One region of the Janthinobacterium sp. 13 genome, then DNA from elsewhere that is predicted to be linked to it. Evidence: predicted binding sites of a transcription regulator. Region 1 holds the regulator's gene; each other region holds the start of a gene.
What was found. The regulator sigma-54, encoded in region 1, starts transcription at its own class of promoters, with help from an activator protein. The targets are predictions, from matches to a motif close to TGGCANGNAANCTGCTTT.

Region 1 (5,990 bases):
CGGCGTCCACCTGCGGATCGTCGCGCCAGGCCAGCAGGGCCGAGCTCAGGGCGCGCACCATCTCCAGCGACAGGGAATTCAAGGCTTTCGGACGGTCGAGCACGATGTGCCCGGTGCGGTTGCGGATGGAAGTCTGGACGAAGTCGCTCATGGCAGGCAGGAAAGAAGTGAAAGTGCGAATATTCTAATGCCTGCGCGGGGAACATTGCGTTCCGCTGGGCGCAAAAAAGGGCGCAATGTGCGCCCTTAGTTGATCACAACTGCTGGAAGCGGGTGGCCTTAGACGGCGACGACGGCTTCTTCCTCGGAGTTGTCTGGCAGATGCTTGATCGCCTCTTTACCGTGCCCTTGCACTTTGGTTTTGTATTTCATCACTTGCCTATCGAGCTTGTCGATCAGGGTATCGATCGCGGCGTACAGGTCGTGCGCCAAGCTTTCCACATAGACAGTCTTGCCGCTCAAACGCAGGTTGACTTCAGCCTTTTGACGTTTTTCTTTCTCTTTGAGGTTATCCACGGTCAGAATCACGGCGATATCGATGACTTGATCGAAATGACGTTTCACGCGCTCCAGCTTCGTTTGTACGTATTCACGGATGGCTGGTGTCACTTCGAGATGATGTCCGCTGATGGTGAGATTCATACACACTCCTAAAGATGATCGGGTTCGTGCGGTCCATCCTATCCGGCCCGCAGAGGAACCGAAAAAAACTTACAAACACTTACGCAGGCTCACTGGCGGAATTTTTAATGCTTCCCGGTATTTGGCAACAGTACGTCGCGCAATCACCATGCCTTGTTCCCCCAGCATGTCCGCAATCTTACTGTCGGATAAAGGATTTTTAGGGTCTTCTGCTCCTGTCAGTTGCACGATCAATGCCCGTATCGCCGTCGATGACGCTTCGCCCCCCGCTTCGGTGGCGACGTGGCTACCAAAGAAATATTTCAACTCGAACATGCCGTGCGGGGTCAGCATGTACTTTTGAGTTGTTACCCGCGAGATAGTACTCTCGTGTAAACCCAGTGTATCAGCTATTTCACGGAGCACAAGGGGGCGCATGGCAACGGCCCCATGCGAGAAAAAGTTCTTTTGTCTTTCTACTATCGCCTGCGCCACGCGCAGGATCGTGTCGAAGCGCTGGCGCATGTTCTTGATCAGCCACTTGGCCTCCTGCAACTGTGCGCCCATGGCGCCCTCCCCCTTGCCCTGCTTGAGCAAGTTGGCGTACATGGCGTTGACGCGCAGGCGCGGCATGACGTCGTTGTTCAGGGTGACTTGCCAGCCATTGCGCGCGCGCTTGACGACGACGTCGGGCACCACGTAATCGGACACGTCCGAGGCGAACACGGCGCCCGGATGCGGATTGCACTGGCGAATCACCGTCTGCGCTTCGCGCAAGTCTTCATCGTCGCAATCGAGGGCTTTTTTCAGCTTGTTGAAATCGCGCTGGGCAAACCAGGCCAGGTGCTTTTCCACGATGACGAGGGCCATGCGCCGCGTCACCATGGCGATGTGCGGCAAGCGCTTGATTTGCAGGGCCAGGCATTCGGACGCGTTGCGCGCGCCCACGCCCGGCGGATCGAAACTTTGCAGCAGCGACAAGGCCGTGCGCATCTCGTCGGCGTCGATTTCCAGCTCTTCCGGCAGGCGCGCCAGGATGTCGTCGAGCGACTCTTCCAGGTAGCCATTGTCGTCGAGCGCGTCGATGATCAGCTCGACCAGCGCGCGGTCGCGCAATTCGAGCACCGTCACGCGCATCTGCTCCATCAGGTGTTCGCGCAGAGTGCAGTGATGGGCCTCCAATTGCGGACGCGAATCTTCGTCGTCGGGCGCCTTGCCCCGGCTCGCCTCACTCCAGTCGCTGTCGCCGCCATCCGCGGCGACCGGGCTGTCGCCCCCCTCGCCGTCAAACGCCTCCGCTTCGGCCGGCGCCGCGGGCGCCTCCTGGCCTGGCGGCTGGGGCGGCGCTTCGGCCGGCGCGGCCGTGGAACTCAAGGCCCCGTCGGACAGCAGGCGCAGCGAGCGGTCGAGCGGATCGTCGAGGCGTTCGAGCAAGGGATTGTCCGTCAGCAATTGCTCGAGTTCCTGGTGCAATTCCAGAGTAGACAATTGCAACAGGCGTATCGATTGCTGCAACTGCGGCGTCAGTGCCAGGTGCTGCGAAGTGCGCAGCTGCAATGATTGTTTCATTGGCTTACATGCGGAAGTGTTCGCCCAGATAGACCCGGCGTACCGACTCGTTCGCAATGATGTCGTCGGGGCGTCCCGACGCCAGCACCGAGCCCTGGTTGATGATGTAGGCGCGGTCGCAAATACCCAGCGTCTCGCGCACATTATGATCGGTAATCAGCACGCCGATATTGCGCTCCTTCAAGAAACGCACAATGCGCTGGATCTCGATCACGGCGATCGGATCGACGCCGGCGAACGGCTCGTCGAGCAGCACGAAACGGGGATCGGTGGCCAGCGCGCGGGCGATTTCCACGCGGCGGCGTTCGCCACCGGACAGGGACAGCGCCTGGTTCTCGCGCAGCTTTTCAATCTGCAAGTCGGCCAGCAATTTATCCAGCCGCTCCTCGATCTCGGCCTTCGTCAGCGGACGGCCTTCGACGGTCTGGATTTCCAGCACGGCGCGGATATTGTCTTCCACCGTCAGCTTGCGGAAGACGGACGCTTCCTGCGGCAGGTAGGACAGGCCCATCTGCGCGCGGCGGTGGATCGGCAGGCTGGAGATATCCACGCCGCTGATATCGATGCTGCCGCCATCGGACGGCACCAGGCCGACAATCATGTAGAACGAGGTAGTCTTGCCGGCGCCGTTCGGGCCCAGCAAGCCCACCACTTCGCCGCATTCGACTTGTAGCGAAACATCATGCACGACTTGCCGCTTGCCATAGGTTTTTTGCAGCCCGCGAACGATCAGGGTGCTGCCGCAACGTGTATTTTCCATTATTTCTTTCCTGGCGCGGGCGTGGCCGGCGCTTTCTCCGCTGCCGGCGCCTTGGTCTTCGGCTGGATCACCATGCGCACGCTGCCGCCATCGGCGGTGCTGGTGCCGCTGTTGGAATTTTCCATCGCAAATTCTTCCTTGCGGCTGTCATACGAGATGAAAGCGCCATTGGCCACATCGGTGACTTTCGCGCCTTCCAGGCGCGTCAGCTTGGCTCTGGAAAACAGCTTCACCACTTCCGTCTTGTTGTCGTATTCCACGCGCTCCGCCTCGCCTTCGACCCACAGGTCGCCCGCGCCATCGCGCTTCTGGCGGAAGGTCGCAAGCTTGCCGGGATCGGCCCAGAAGGTGATGAACTGGTAGCCTTGCGGGTCTTCCGTGATCAGAGCCCGGCCCGCCTTCATGGTCAGGGTCCCCTTGACCAGCACGACGTCGCCCGTCAGGGTGCGCACCTGCTTGACGTCATCGACGTGGCCGCTGCGTGCCGTGATGACGGCTTCCTTCTCGGAATCGGCCTTCTCGGCATGCGCCACGCCCATGATGGCCAGCGAAAATACGGTCAACAGCAAGATGTTCTTCATAGTATGGTTTCCTTGTTTCATTCTGTCATTTTGCCGCCGCGGCCGGGCGCGGTTTCGGCGGGAGTACCATGCGCAGCGCATTCTGCACTTCCACCACGCCGGTGGCGTTATTCGCCTTCATGCCGACGCCATTGATGCGCGAGGCGCCCGTCAGGATATCGACAGGCACGTCCGTTTCCATTCTTTCCTCGTCCGGGAACACCGTCAGCGCTTCCGTCTTGACCGTCAGGTTCTGCGCCTTCGGACTGGCCACGCGGTCGATCACGACCTTGCGGTGCAGTTGCAGCCGGGTATTGTCCTGGTCGATATGCGCCAATTCCGCATTCATGTTCATCGGCGGCATGCCTGGCGTGAGCTTGCGCACGAAGGGCTGGTCGATATCGGACGAATCGTCCAGCGGATAATGCGTGAGCTTGGTGCCCGACACGATATAGCTGGGCTTGCCCGTCAAGTCCATGCGCACCATGCTGAAATTGGTGATGAAATAGTCGGGTTCATCCAGATGCTTGCTGGCCGTGATGTCCTGGCCATTCTTGTTCATCACCTCGAGCAGCCAAAAGCTGCCCAGCGCGACGACAACCGCGCCCAGCACGGTAAAAATCATGCGCCAGCGATGGGCGCCTCCTGGCTTACGCATAGGGCTTCACTCTTTCAAAGGTCACTGGCGAGGCGGCGCGCCTCACTCCAGGAACGGCGCCATGACGCGCGCATAGTTGTCCTGGGCGCGCAGCAGGAATTCGCAGATCTCGCGCACCGCGCCGCGGCCGCCGCCGGCCTGCGTCACATGGTGGGCCAGGCCCTGCGCCTCCGGACGCCCGCCCGGCACGCTGACGGCAAAGCCCACGCGCTTCAGGATGGGCGCGTCGATGACGTCGTCGCCGATATAGCCACATTGCTCTTCCGTCAAGCCCGTCAGCGCCAGCAATTCGCGAAACGGCGTCAGCTTGTCGTGGCCGCCCTGGTGCACATGGGTAATGCCCAGGTCTTGCGCGCGGCGCGCCGTGATGGCCGAGCGGCGCGCGCTGATGATGGCCGTCTGCACGCCCGATTCCTGCAGCAGCTTGATGCCCAGGCCATCATACACATTAAACGTTTTCATCATCTCGCCGTCCGGGCCGAAATGCAGGCTGCCGTCGGTGAGCACGCCATCGACGTCAAAGATCATCAGTTTGACCTTGGCCGCCCGCGCCAGGTTGTCCGCCACGCTGTCCATCAGATCACCTTCGCTTGCGTCAGATCATGGATATGCAGCGCGCCCACCAGCTTGCCGTCGGCATCGACGACCAGCATCTGGTTGATGCGGAACTGCTCCATCACGGCCACGGCATCGACGGCCAGGCGTTCGGGCGCGATGCTGCGCGGCTGCGCATGCATGACGTCGCGGATCGCCACTTGCGTGAAATCCTGCACGCGCTCGAACATGCGGCGCAGATCGCCATCCGTAAACACGCCCACGGGACGGTTGTCCGCGTCGACGACGGCCGTCATGCCCATGCCTTTCTTGGTCATTTCCTCCAGCGCCTGCAGCAAGGAAGCGTCCACGGGCACCTTGGGTACGCGTTCGCCGCTGCGCATGACGTCATGCACGTGCGTGAGCAAACGGCGGCCCAGGGCGCCGCCCGGGTGCGAGCGGGCGAAATCTTCTTCCTTGAAGCCGCGCAAGTCGAGCAAGGCCACGGCGATCGCGTCGCCCAGGGCCAGGGTGACGGTGGTGCTGGCCGTCGGCGCCAGGTTCAGCGGACAGGCTTCTTTCTCAACAGAAATATCCAGGTGCACGTCGGCCAATTGCGCCAGGCTCGAATTGGGCTTGCCCGTCATGGAAATCAGCACGCCGCCCATGCGCTTGACGACGGGCATGATGGCCATCAGTTCCGATGATTCGCCGGAGTACGATATGGCAATAAAAGCATCGTCCGAGGTGACCATGCCCAGGTCGCCATGGGCCGCTTCGGCCGGATGCACGAACAGGGCCGGCGTGCCGGTGGAAGCGAGGGTGGCGGCAATCTTGCGCGCAATATGGCCGGACTTGCCGATGCCGGAGACGACGACTCGTCCTTTGCATTGCAGCAACATCGCCACGGCGCGACCGACGCTGTCGTCCGTGGCCAGGCGCGCGTGCAGCGCAACGATGGCGTCGGACTCGATCTGCAAGGTGGTGCGGGCCAGCGCGACAGCGCGCTCGGTCGTCGCTTGCATGTCAATTCGATCAAAAGCTTTCAGCATTGTTTTTTCATGGGTTACACTCATGCCCAAAGTATAAACGAATTAGGAAAGCAAAAAACTTGCCAGTCACAACAAACAACGATTTCCATTGACCGTACCGGGCAACCCATGTTTTCCTCGCTTGAACTGACCCTGATGTTACTCGGCAGCGCCGTGCTGGGCGTGGTCGCTTTCAGAATGTTGCATTTGCCGCCCATGCTGGGTTACCTGGCCGTCGGCATCGTCATCGGCCCCCA
Region 2 (5,990 bases), 2.8 Mb from region 1:
CGCTTGCGCCAGCTGGCCCAGGCGGTCGGATGACGAGGGCAGGGTCTTGCTGGCGTCGTGGATGACGTAGCCGATGTCTTCTTCCGTCTTGCCGCCATGGCGCGCCGCCTCGGCAAATACCGCCTGCCACGCCTGCACGGCGCGCGGCGGCTTGTCCTTGCCCGCTTCAAAATCGGCCACCTTGCGCGTGGCCGGATAAGCTATCCACGCCAGCGCCGCGCGCTCCGTCTTGCAATCGGGGCCGGCCAGCACCAGCAGCACCAGGTTTTCATTGATCTGCATGGTCTTCGGCCGGCTCGGCGCATCCCAGTTCATCACCCACACGGTTTCCTTCGGATGCGTTTCCAGGTAGGCCAGCGCGGCTTGCAGGGAGGTAAAACCCGCGTTGTTGCCGCCCAGGGTGATGCGCACGTCGGGTGGGGTGGCGCGGGTCCAGAGGGTCGGGAAGTGGGTGTTGCCGATGCTGAAGGTGTCGGTGATGGTTTGTTGCGTGAATTGGTGTACTTCTGCCGGATCGAATTTTCCGTCAGGCAGGGCATATTCCACGCGGATGCCTGCCAGTTCGCGCCAGTTCTGTTTTTGATCCTTGGGGTAGACGTGGTAGAAGTAGGTGGGGCTGGAATAATAAATATCGTGAAAATTGGTCATCAGTTCGAGTAGATATTTATGGTGATAGCCCTTGAACGTTTCCCTTCCATTGATATCGTGGGCAATGGGGGCGACTGCCTGCAAGGTACTGAAACCCCTGGGATCCGTCCTGACCATATCGTCATTCTTGTTGGGTTTTGCCAGGCCAAGCGTCCAGAGCAGTTGCCACTCGGTGGGATAGTCGCGTCGTTGCAGAGGGTTGAGCCACTGCAGGCCCACGACCTGTGCCCGGAAGGGAACGTGAGCCGTGGTTGTTGGGAGGCCGTCTTCTTTCTGCGCCGGCTTCACGGCGCAGGCTGTCAATAGCGCAAACATGGAGCTGGCGGCCAGCATGGGCAGCGCGAGGAACTGTTTCATGAAGTCTCCAGGTGAATGGACATGCTGGTGATCGGCATAGCCCGACCAGATGGACCAACATGCCAGGAAAATGACGAAGAGAAATGTGGCGAGGGCCCAGGCCAGTCGCTGGCGCGGCGTGGCAATGAATTTATGCACCGTCAGTCCTCGGCGCAAAGTTGGTGGATGCAGGAAGGTGGTGGCGTTGCGCTTGGGATTGAGGAAACCGTCATCCGTCAATTCGCGCGCGTAGGTGGCGGCCTGCATCTGTCCGGCCGCCGGGCCCGGGATCGCCAGATCCTCGTCGCGGCGTTTCAGGCGCGCATTTAGGCCGGCGCACAGCCCTTGTTCGGCCTGCTCATACCATTCGCCGTCAGAATTGACGCCATGCACGAAGATGACGATGCCGGGACGGGGCAGGCGCGTGACGGCCTGGAGCAGCGCATGGCTGAACAAGGTCGTGCCTTCGGCTTCGGCGAGCAGGATGCAATTGCCAGCTAGCGTAGGGTCGGGCGACATGCGGGCGCTCCGTCAACGTGAAAGATGAAAAGCGGCGCCCAAGCGAACTCAGGCAATCTGCACTGTATGCGGATTGCCTGAGGTGGGACTTGCGTGGTGTCAAGAAAGGAAGCGCGGCGGGCGGGGAATGCCGGGGGAATCAGATCGCGTTCAGCGGTATTTTGAGGTAGCGCACGCCGTTGTCTTCCGGCTCGGGCAGCTTGCCCGCGTTGATGTTGACCTGGATGGCGGGCAGGATCAATGTCGGCATGTCCAGGGTGGCGTCGCGGCTGGTGCGCATGGCCACGAATTGTTCTTCCGTGATGCCGTCGCGCAAGTGAATGTTGCCGGCGCGCTGTTCGGCCACCGTCACTTCCCAGCGCGCCTCGCGGCCGTTGGGCGGGTAGTCGTGGCACATGAACAGCCGGGTCTGCGGCGGCAGCGACAGCAGGCGCTGCGCGGAGCGATACAGCAGCGCAGCGGAGCCGCCGGGGAAGTCGCAGCGGGCCGAGCCCACGTCCGGCATGAACAGGGTGTCGCCGACAAACACGGCGTCGCCGATCTGGTACGCCAGGTCGGCCGGCGTGTGGCCGGGCACATGCAGCGCGCGCACTTCCAATGCGCCGATATGGAATACCTGGTCGGGCGCGAACAGCTGGTCGAACTGCGAGCCGTCGGCCTTGGCCTCGCCCTGGTGGTAGACGGCGGCGAAGGCCTGCTGCACCGTCTGGATGGCGGCGCCGATGGCCACGTCGCCGCCCAACTGCTGCTGCAGGTAGGGCGCGGCGGACAGGTGATCCGCATGCGCATGGGTTTCCAGCAGCCAGCGGCACTGCAAGCCGTGCTCGCGCACGAAGGCGATCACCTTGTCGGCCGAGGCGGTCGAGGTGCGGCCCGCCTTGGGATCGTAGTCGAGCACGGAATCGATGATGGCGCAGTCCCGCCCGTCGGCCTCATACACGATATAGGTGACGGTGGCGGTGGCGGGGTCGAAGAAAGCTTGGATTTGTGGAGTCATCACGGCGGCAAGGGAGGGCAATGGGCGGACAGGGAATGGCATTATATCGCCAGAGTTCGCTAAAAAAATGTTGTAAATTCACATTTAACATGCGAAAAACAAATAAGGGAGCAGGCATGCGGCCGTCACAGCCGTGCGCACCCCGGCGCTTGCAGCATGGTAACCTCATTCTTCCAAGGAGGAATTCATGAACGATATCACTGCACGCAGCGAACAGTACCGCGGTTTTACGATTTCCGTGACCCCGCAAAAGGATAACGACGATTTATGGGATTTTACCTACCGCCTGCAGCGCGAAGGCGAGCCGGAAGCGCAGGCGATCACGCGCAGCCGCACCCTGGGCGGCTACGCGGCCCCCGAAACGGCTTGCACGGCGGGCCTGCAAGTGGCCAGGACGGAAGTCGATAATCTGCTGCGCCCTTGAGCCAGCGTAAATCGTTTAGCCCGAAAGTGAGCCTGACCAAGGCTGGCGCGTGAAACACGTCGCTGCCAGCCGCGCTTCATGCTACGATTTCCACTATTGAGTCAGTCACGAAGGAGGCACCCATGGATAGCAGTTCTAAAATTCACTATAAAGGCTGGGAAATCGTTCCCTTGGCCGTGCCCACCACCGACGGCAAATGGTCGGCCAGTTGCGACATCGAGCGCGCCACGGCCGAAGGCCTGGAAGTATTCGAAGGCTCGACCATGCAATTCGTGCGCGACGACGAGGAGGGCGCCATTGCCGCCGCCTGCGAAGAAGCCGTGCGCCAGATCGACAACATCATCGCCAATCCGCTGGTGCGGCTGGCCTAGTTCTTTATTTTTTTAGTCATCGTGTTCCCGCAGCCGGCATCCGCCGGCTGTTTTTTTTGCGCGCTACCGGCGGCGCGTGTGCCTGTCCCCATCTTTTCAGCCAGCGTTGTTGCATGTTTCAATGTAATGTTTCAAAATGAAATTATGAAACGATAATGAAACATCGTACGGGACAAACGTGACATCGTTGTTCCCTGGCGTGACAGCCCCGGAGCAGCGCTGGCTGGCCCCTTGTCGCCTGTTTTCACTCTGCCGTCACGTGTTGTTCGCCGCGCCGCGCCGGCCTGGCACGGCATTTGCAATACTGATGTTCATAGCCACTCCGTGAAACATTCGGGACCATCCGAAACCCATAAGGTGAACACATGACTCAATACTCCGCAGGTGCCGCATTCCGCAAGGCCGTCCAGGAAGAATCCCCGTTGCAAGTCGTCGGCGCCATCAACGCCAACCACGCCTTGCTGGCCAAGCGCGCCGGCTATAAAGCCATCTACCTGTCCGGCGGCGGCGTCGCGGCAGGCTCGCTGGGCTTGCCCGACCTGGGCATTTCCAGCCTGGACGACGTGCTGACCGACATCCGCCGCATCACCGACGTGTGCGACCTGCCGCTGCTGGTCGACGCCGACACGGGCTTCGGTTCGTCCGCCTTCAACGTGGCGCGCACGGTGAAATCGATGATCAAGTTCGGCGCGGCCGGCCTGCACATCGAAGACCAGGTGGGCGCCAAGCGCTGCGGTCACCGTCCGGGCAAGGAAATCGTGAGCAAGGAAGAAATGGTCGACCGCATCAAGGCGGCCGTCGACGCGCGTACGGACCCGAACTTCGTCATCATGGCGCGCACCGATGCGCTGGCCGTCGATGGCCTGGAAGCGGCGCTGGAACGCGCCGTCGCCTGCGTCGAAGCGGGCGCCGACATGATCTTCCCGGAAGCCATCACGGACCTGGACATGTACGCCACGTTCGCCAAGGCCGTCAACGTGCCGATTTTGGCCAACATCACGGAATTCGGCTCCACGCCGCTGTTCACCTTGGACGAACTGCGCAGCGCCCACGTGGGCCTGGCCCTGTATCCGCTGTCGGCCTTCCGCGCCATGAACAAGGCGGCGGAAAACGTCTATCAGGCGCTGCGCCGCGACGGCACGCAAAAGAACGTCGTCGACACCATGCAGACGCGCATGGAGCTGTATGAATCGATCAATTATCACGATTTCGAGCAAAAGCTCGATGCGCTGTTCGCCGCGCAAAAGAAATAAGTAAAGAAAAGTAAAGAAGCAGGGGCCGCATGCCGGCCCCGCAGTGACGCAACCGAGACTAGTCAATTTTTGGAGAAATCAATGAACGCACCGCAAGCCGCCACTTTCAAGCCTAAAAAATCCGTCGCCCTGTCCGGCGTCACCGCCGGCAATACGGCGCTGTGCTCGGTCGGCAAGACCGGCAACGATTTGCACTATCGCGGCTATGACATCCTGGACGTGGCCGACAGCTGCGAGTTCGAGGAAATCGCCTACCTGCTGGTGCACGGCAAGCTGCCGACAGCCGCTGAACTGAAAGGCTACAAGGCCAAGTTGAAATCCCTGCGCGGCTTGCCGTCGGCAGTGAAACTGGCGCTGGAAGCGCTGCCGGCCGCCGCCCACCCGATGGACGTGATGCGCACGGGCGTGTCCGTGCTGGGCTGCACCCTGCCGGAGAAGGACGACCATAACGCCCCGGGCGCGCGCGACATCGCCGACCGTCTGATGGCGTCGTTCGGCTCCATGCTGCTGTACTGGTACCACTACAGCCATAACGGCAAGCGCATCGAAGTGGAAACGGACGACGACTCGATCGGCGGCCACTTCCTGCACCTGCTGCACGGCGAAAAACCATCGGCGTCGTGGGAAAAAGCCATGCACACGTCGCTGATCCTGTACGCGGAACATGAATTCAATGCATCGACCTTCACCAGCCGGGTCATTGCCGGCACGGGTTCGGACATTCATTCCGCCATCACGGGCGCCATCGGCGCGCTGCGCGGTCCGAAACACGGCGGCGCGAACGAAGTGGCGCTGGATATCCAGAAACGCTACGACAACGCCGATGAAGCGGAAGCGGACATCCGCGAACGCGTGGCCAACAAGGAAGTGGTGATCGGCTTCGGCCACCCCGTCTACACGATTTCGGACCCGCGCAATAAAGTCATCAAGGAAGTGGCCCGTTCGCTGTCGCAGGAAGCCGGTTCCACGAAAATGTTCGACATCGCCGAGCGCCTGGAATCGGTCATGTGGGAAATCAAGAGCATGTTCCCGAACCTGGACTGGTTCTCGGCCGTGTCGTACCACATGATGGGCGTGCCGACGGCGATGTTTACGCCGCTGTTCGTCATCTCGCGTACCTCGGGCTGGGCTGCCCACATCATCGAGCAGCGTATCGACAACAAGATCATCCGCCCGAGCGCCAACTACGTGGGTCCGGAAGACCTGGAATTCGTCCCGATCAAGGACCGTAAATAATGAACGCCAACATGAATACGCTTTACCGCAAGCCCTTGCCGGGCACCCAGCTAGACTACTTCGACACGCGTGCCGCCGTCGATGCGATCCAGCCAGGCGCCTACGCCACCTTGCCCTACACCTCGCGCGTGCTGGCGGAAAACCTCGTGCGCCGTTGCGACCCGGCGACCTTGAACGCTTCGCTGAGCCAATTCATCGAACGCCGC
Region 3 (5,990 bases), 490 kb from region 1:
CAGGCCCGGCACGGCGGCCAGCGCTTCCGACGCGTTGACGCGGATTTGGCCATCCTGGATGCGCGCGCTGTCGACCACGTCGATGGACGCCGGCACTTCCTGGCTGGGGTGGGCGATGCGGCTGCCGCTGACGACCACCGTATCCATGAATTGTCCGTTGGCCGGGGCAGCTGCCTCGGCGGCAAAGACGTGGGGGGCGAGGGTGGCGCTGCCGGCGACAAACAGGCTGGCGATGGTGTTCAGGCGGAAACGATGCTGCATGCGGATTCTCCAATGTGAATAAAAGCCTGCTTGATCGCGTGCGCGGTACAGGTCTGCGTAGGTGTATCAAGCAATATGCCTGCCATGTCTCCATTGGTGGGCTGAAATTATACGCGTGTCAGTGGCACGGCGTTTGCATACGGTAATTGTCAGAGGCGCCGATGCGGCGCGCTTTTCCCTCGTTTTGCCATTGAAAAGGTGATTATGCCCAACTTCTTCTCGCGCTTGCGCCAGGTGTGCTGGCTGCTGCCGGCGCTCGCCAGCACCGCTGTCCAGGCCGCTCCTTTTGCCTACGTTCCCAATGAAAAGTCGGGCACCTTGAGCGTGATCGACACGGCGACCGACCAGGTGGTGCGCCAGATCGCCGCAGGCAAGCGTCCGCGTGGCATCGCCGCCGACCCCGCCGGGCGGCAATTGTTTGTCACGGATGCCGCCAGCAGCGCCTTGCTGCTGATCGACAATGCTGGCGGCGCGCCCGTGCGCACGGTGGCGCTGGGCAAGTCGCCCGAAGGCGTCAGTGCCTCGCAAGACGGTAGTCACGTGGCCGTTGCCGTCGAGGAAAACAATAGCGTGGCCTTGCTCGATGGCCAGACAGGTACCTTGCTCGCCGATATCAAGGTGCAGGGACGCAATCCGGAACACGCCGTCTTCAGCCCGGATGGGCGCTGGCTGCTGGTCAGCGCGGAAGAGGCGGAGCAAGTCGATGTCATTGATGTGGCGCAACGCCGCCAGGTCGCTTCCATCGCCGTGGGATTGCGGCCGCGCGGCATCGGTTTCAGTCCGGACTCGGGCCGCGCCTACGTGGCGTGCGAACTGGTCAATGCCGTCTACGTGATCGACATGGCCGCGCGCAAGGCGATTGCCACCATTCCAGCGGGCAAGAATGCGAATGGCATCGCCGTCCATCCCGGCGGCAAACAGGTGTATGTCTCGAACGGCATCGACGGAACGGTGATGGTGATCGACACGGCCAGCAATCAGGTCACGGCCACGATTGGCGTCGGCAAGCGCCCGTGGAACATGGCCATCACGCCGGACGGCGCCAAGCTGTACGTGGCCAATGGCCGCTCGAACAGCGTGTCCGTCATCGACACGGCCAGCGCGCGCAAGGTGGCCGATATTGCCGTGGGTGAATTGCCATGGGGCGTGGTGATTCGTTGATTCCTTCATGGCACAGGCGCAGGTGTTCCAGTCTGGTACACCTGTTCCATTGTGCAGCGGCGGCGTGGCGGCAAAGCAGGGCTGGCCCGGATTGGAACAGGATGCCGCCACCTTGTTCAAAACGCAAACAGAGCCACGCCCCCACCCAAGTCCGGGGCATGCGCTGAAAAGCGGGCCGGGATTGACGCCACGCCCTTGTAACGGGGGCAAAACCGGCTAAGTTTGTAGTGGGACGGCGAGCTGGCACGGCATTTGCGGAAGACTCCGTGTACTCACCCCATCTGTACCAGGACGTTTGATTTTAATTAAGTATTTCCATTCTAATTAACCCGATAGAGGACGACATGAATCTCGCAGACATCAGCAAACTGGGCGTAGCCAATCCCTTCAAACAACGCTATGACAATTACATCGGCGGCAAATTCGTTGCACCAGTAAAAGGTGAATACTTTCCTAACATCACCCCGATCACGGGCTTGCCGTTTTGCGAAATCGCCCGTTCCACGACGGAAGACGTCGAGCTGGCGCTGGACGCCGCGCACGCCGCCAAGGAGGCATGGGGCAAGACTTCGCCTGCCGAGCGCGCCAATATCCTGAACCGCATCGCCGACCGCATCGAACAGAACCTGAGCCTGATCGCCACGGCGGAAACCATCGACAACGGCAAGCCGATCCGCGAAACGATGAATGCCGACATTCCGCTGGCCATCGACCATTTCCGTTACTTCGCCGGCTGCATCCGCGCCCAGGAAGGTTCCGTCGCACAAATCGATGCGGAAACCTATGCCTATCACTACCATGAGCCGCTGGGCGTCGTGGGCCAGATCATCCCGTGGAATTTCCCTATCCTGATGGCCGTGTGGAAACTGGCGCCAGCCCTGGCCGCCGGCAATTGCGTCGTCTTGAAACCGGCCGAGCAGACTCCGGCTTCCATCATGGTGTTGATCGAGCTGATCGGCGACTTGCTGCCGCCTGGCGTGCTGAACATCATCAATGGTTTCGGCCTGGAAGCGGGCAAGCCGCTGGCGTCGAGCAAGCGCATCGCCAAGATCGCCTTTACGGGTGAAACGGGCACGGGCCGTCTGATCATGGGCTATGCGGCGCAAAACCTGATTCCCGTCACCCTGGAACTGGGCGGCAAGTCGCCGAACATCTTCTTTGAAGACGTGATGGATGCCGACGATGATTATTTCGACAAGTGCCTGGAAGGTTTTGCGATGTTTGCGCTGAATCAAGGCGAAGTGTGCACCTGCCCATCGCGCGTGCTGATCCAGGAATCGATCTACGAGAAATTCATCGAACGGGCCTTGAAACGCGTGGCTGCCATCAAGCAGGGCAATCCGCTCGACTCTGCCACCATGATCGGCGCCCAGGCGTCGCAGGAGCAGCTGGAGAAAATCCTGTCCTACCTCGACATCGGCCGCCAGGAAGGCGCGGAAGTGCTGGCCGGTGGCGAGCGCAACACGCAGGCGGGCGACCTGGAAGGCGGCTATTACGTGCGTCCGACCGTGTTCAAGGGCAATAACAAGATGCGCATCTTCCAGGAAGAGATCTTCGGACCCGTCGTGTCCGTGACCACCTTCAAGGATGAGGCCGACGCGCTGGCGATTGCCAACGATACCTTGTACGGCCTGGGCGCCGGCCTGTGGACGCGCGACGGTTCGCGCGCCTTCCGCATGGGACGCGCCATCCAGGCGGGCCGCGTGTGGACCAATTGCTACCACCTGTATCCGGCCCACGCCGCGTTCGGCGGCTACAAGCAATCGGGTATCGGCCGCGAAAACCACAAGATGATGCTCGACCATTACCAGCAAACGAAGAACTTGCTGGTGAGCTATAGCCCGAAAGCGCTGGGCTTCTTCTAAACCGGCAACAGGCGCCGCGCCTGCAGTCCAGGCGCGGCGCGCAGAAAGGGATGCCATGAGTGCAGCAATTGCCCGGGTGGTCGCCACCGATGCGGCGCTGGAAATGATGGACAAGTTGCGCCAGCGTCACGGCCCGCTGATGTTTTTCCAGTCGGGCGGCTGCTGCGACGGCAGTGCGCCCATGTGCTACGCGCTGGGCGAGTTCGATGTCAGCGACACCGACATTTATCTCGGCAATTTGAATGGCACACCGTTCTACATGGGACTCGAGCAATTCGAGTACTGGGAGCATACCCAGTTGATTATCGATGTGGTCGATGGCAATGGCGGCATGTTTTCACTCGACAACGGCACGGGCAAGCGCTTTTTGACGCGCTCGCGCCTGTTCACCGATGAAGAGTGCGCGCTGTTGCATGCCCAGCCGCATGAGCACCGCAAGACTTGATACACACATACTAATAAAACAGAGGGAGATGATTGTGCAGAAAAAAATCATGGGGATACTCATCAGTTTGGGTTTGGCATCGCTGGCCCAGGCGGCCGACGTGGGCAATGTCACCAATGCCATGCTCGACAGCACGGCGAAGAATCCGGCCAGCGTCCTGTCGTTTGGCATGGGCACGCAAGGCCAGCGCTATTCGCCATTGACGCAGATCAATGACAAGACCGTGGCCAAGCTGGTGCCGGCCTGGTCGTTCTCGTTCGGCGGCGAAAAACAGCGGGGCCAGGAATCGCAGCCGTTGATTCACAACGGCAAGATGTTCGTCACGGCATCGTATTCGCGCATCTTTGCCGTCGACTTGAAAACGGGCGCCAAGCTGTGGAAATATGAGCATCGCTTGCCGGACGGCATCATGCCGTGCTGCGACGTGGTCAACCGCGGCGCAGCCCTGTATGGCAACCTGGTGATCTTCGGTACCCTGGACGCCTACCTGGTGGCGCTGGACCAGAATACGGGCAAGATCGTCTGGAAAGAAAAAGTGGACGATTACGCGGCCGGCTACTCGATGACGGCCGCGCCGCTGATCGCCGAAGGCTTGCTGCTGACGGGCGTGTCGGGCGGGGAATTCGGCATCGTCGGCCGGGTGGAAGCGCGCAATCCGATGACGGGCGACCTCGTGTGGAGCCGTCCGACGGTAGAGGGCCATATGGGTCACCGCTACGACAAGGACGGCAAGGCCATCGACAACGGCGTGTCCGGCACGGCGAACAAGACGTGGCCGGGCGACCTGTGGAAAACGGGCGGCGCCTCGACCTGGATGGGCGGCACCTACGATCCGCAAACCAAGCTCGCCTACTTTGGCACGGGCAACCCGGCGCCGTGGAACAGCCACTTGCGTCCCGGCGACAACCTGTACTCGTCATCCACCGTGGCGCTGGACGTGAAAACGGGCCAGATCAAGTGGGCGTATCAGAATACGCCGAACGATGCCTGGGATTTCGATGGCGCCAACGAGTTCGTCACCTTCGACATGGATGGCAAGCGCTACGGCGGCAAGGCCGACCGCAACGGCTTCTTCTATGTGATCGACGCCAACACGGGCAAGCTGCAGAACGCCTTTCCATTCGTGAAGAAAATCACCTGGGCCAGCAGCATCGACCTGAAGACGGGCCGGCCGAATTTCATTGCCGCCGGCCGGCCTGGCGACCCCACCAAGGGAGAGGAAGGCAAGAAGGGCACGACCGTGTTTGCCGCGCCCGCTTTCCTCGGCGCCAAAAACCAGATGCCGATGGCGTACTCGCCGCAAACCAAGCTGTTCTACGTTCCCGCGAACGAATGGGGCATGGATATCTGGAACGAGCCGATCAGCTACAAGAAGGGCGGCGCCTTCCTCGGCGCGGGGTTCACCATCAAGCCATTGTTTGACGACTACATCGGCGCCATGCGCGCCGTCGATCCGAAGACGGGCAAGATCGTCTGGGAAATCAAGAACAACGCGCCGCTGTGGGGCGGCGTGATGAGTACCGCCGGCAACCTGGTGTTCTACGGCACGCCGGAAGGCTTCCTGAAAGCCGTCGACGCGAAGACGGGCAAGGAATTGTGGAAATTCCAGACGGGCTCCGGCGTCGTGGCGCCGCCCGTCACCTGGCAGGATGGCGACACGCAATATGTGGCCGTCGTTTCCGGCTGGGGTGGCGCCGTGCCGCTGTGGGGCGGCGAGGTGGCGAAGAAGGTCAACTTCCTGGAACAGGGCGGTTCTGTGTGGGTCTTCAAGCTGGCATCGAAGTAACGGGGTGAAGCATCCGGGCCACTCGGATGGGTGTCTCCCTGTCCGCCGGGTGTTTTCTTTTTGCTGACGGCCCAGGCCGTCAGTTTTTTGTTTACCTGGATGCCCGCGATGCAAACTTGCGGTCAAAAAATGAACACTATCAGTGGCGATTGATCCGCCGTTGCACACGTTAAATGTGCTTTTTCTCTTTCTCCCTCTGAGCCTTGCTGGGCACGCTTATTGCCAAAGCTTGAGGTACATCAATCACTGGTGTGCACACTAAAAACAGAGAAGAAAGAGGAGAAGCAATGAATACATTGATCAAGCTGGGGAGCCTGGGTGTCATGACAATCGCAGCGGTGGGACAGGCACACGCCGTCGATATCAAGGCTGGCGACTGGACCGTGTCGGTGGGCGGCATCGTCAACGCTTATTACACGCAAGTGTCGTGTTCGGGCGATGCCGTGGGCGGGCTGGCGCTGGGCGGCCAGGC

Region 2: the regulator sigma-54 is predicted to act here: its motif matches at 3,581-3,598, upstream of prpB (methylisocitrate lyase).
Region 3: the regulator sigma-54 is predicted to act here: its motif matches at 1,664-1,681, upstream of adh (aldehyde dehydrogenase).

Annotation. Positions count from the first base shown of each region.
Region 1 is NZ_PEEQ01000001.1:2,552,773-2,558,762, forward strand. Features, by position in the region: gene CLU94_RS11220 (enoyl-CoA hydratase/isomerase family protein) at 1-151, opposite strand, end outside; gene hpf (ribosome hibernation-promoting factor, HPF/YfiA family) at 280-642, opposite strand; gene CLU94_RS11230 (RNA polymerase factor sigma-54) at 712-2,190, opposite strand; gene lptB (LPS export ABC transporter ATP-binding protein) at 2,195-2,950, opposite strand; gene lptA (lipopolysaccharide transport periplasmic protein LptA) at 2,950-3,531, opposite strand; gene lptC (LPS export ABC transporter periplasmic protein LptC) at 3,557-4,168, opposite strand; gene CLU94_RS11250 (KdsC family phosphatase) at 4,211-4,744, opposite strand; gene CLU94_RS11255 (KpsF/GutQ family sugar-phosphate isomerase) at 4,744-5,778, opposite strand; gene CLU94_RS11260 (monovalent cation:proton antiporter family protein) at 5,863-5,990, shown strand, end outside.
Region 2 is NZ_PEEQ01000001.1:5,380,210-5,386,199, forward strand. Features, by position in the region: gene CLU94_RS23745 (T6SS effector phospholipase Tle3 domain-containing protein) at 1-1,503, opposite strand, end outside; gene CLU94_RS23755 (MBL fold metallo-hydrolase) at 1,643-2,500, opposite strand; gene CLU94_RS23760 (hypothetical protein) at 2,688-2,924, shown strand; gene CLU94_RS23765 (hypothetical protein) at 3,047-3,295, shown strand; gene prpB (methylisocitrate lyase) at 3,661-4,548, shown strand; gene prpC (bifunctional 2-methylcitrate synthase/citrate synthase) at 4,630-5,784, shown strand; gene acnD (Fe/S-dependent 2-methylisocitrate dehydratase AcnD) at 5,796-5,990, shown strand, end outside.
Region 3 is NZ_PEEQ01000001.1:2,065,757-2,071,746, reverse strand. Features, by position in the region: gene CLU94_RS09000 (TonB-dependent receptor family protein) at 1-261, opposite strand, end outside; gene CLU94_RS08995 (beta-propeller fold lactonase family protein) at 466-1,422, shown strand; gene adh (aldehyde dehydrogenase) at 1,767-3,287, shown strand; gene CLU94_RS08985 (DUF779 domain-containing protein) at 3,343-3,732, shown strand; gene CLU94_RS08980 (PQQ-dependent methanol/ethanol family dehydrogenase) at 3,782-5,518, shown strand; gene CLU94_RS08975 (porin) at 5,806-5,990, shown strand, end outside.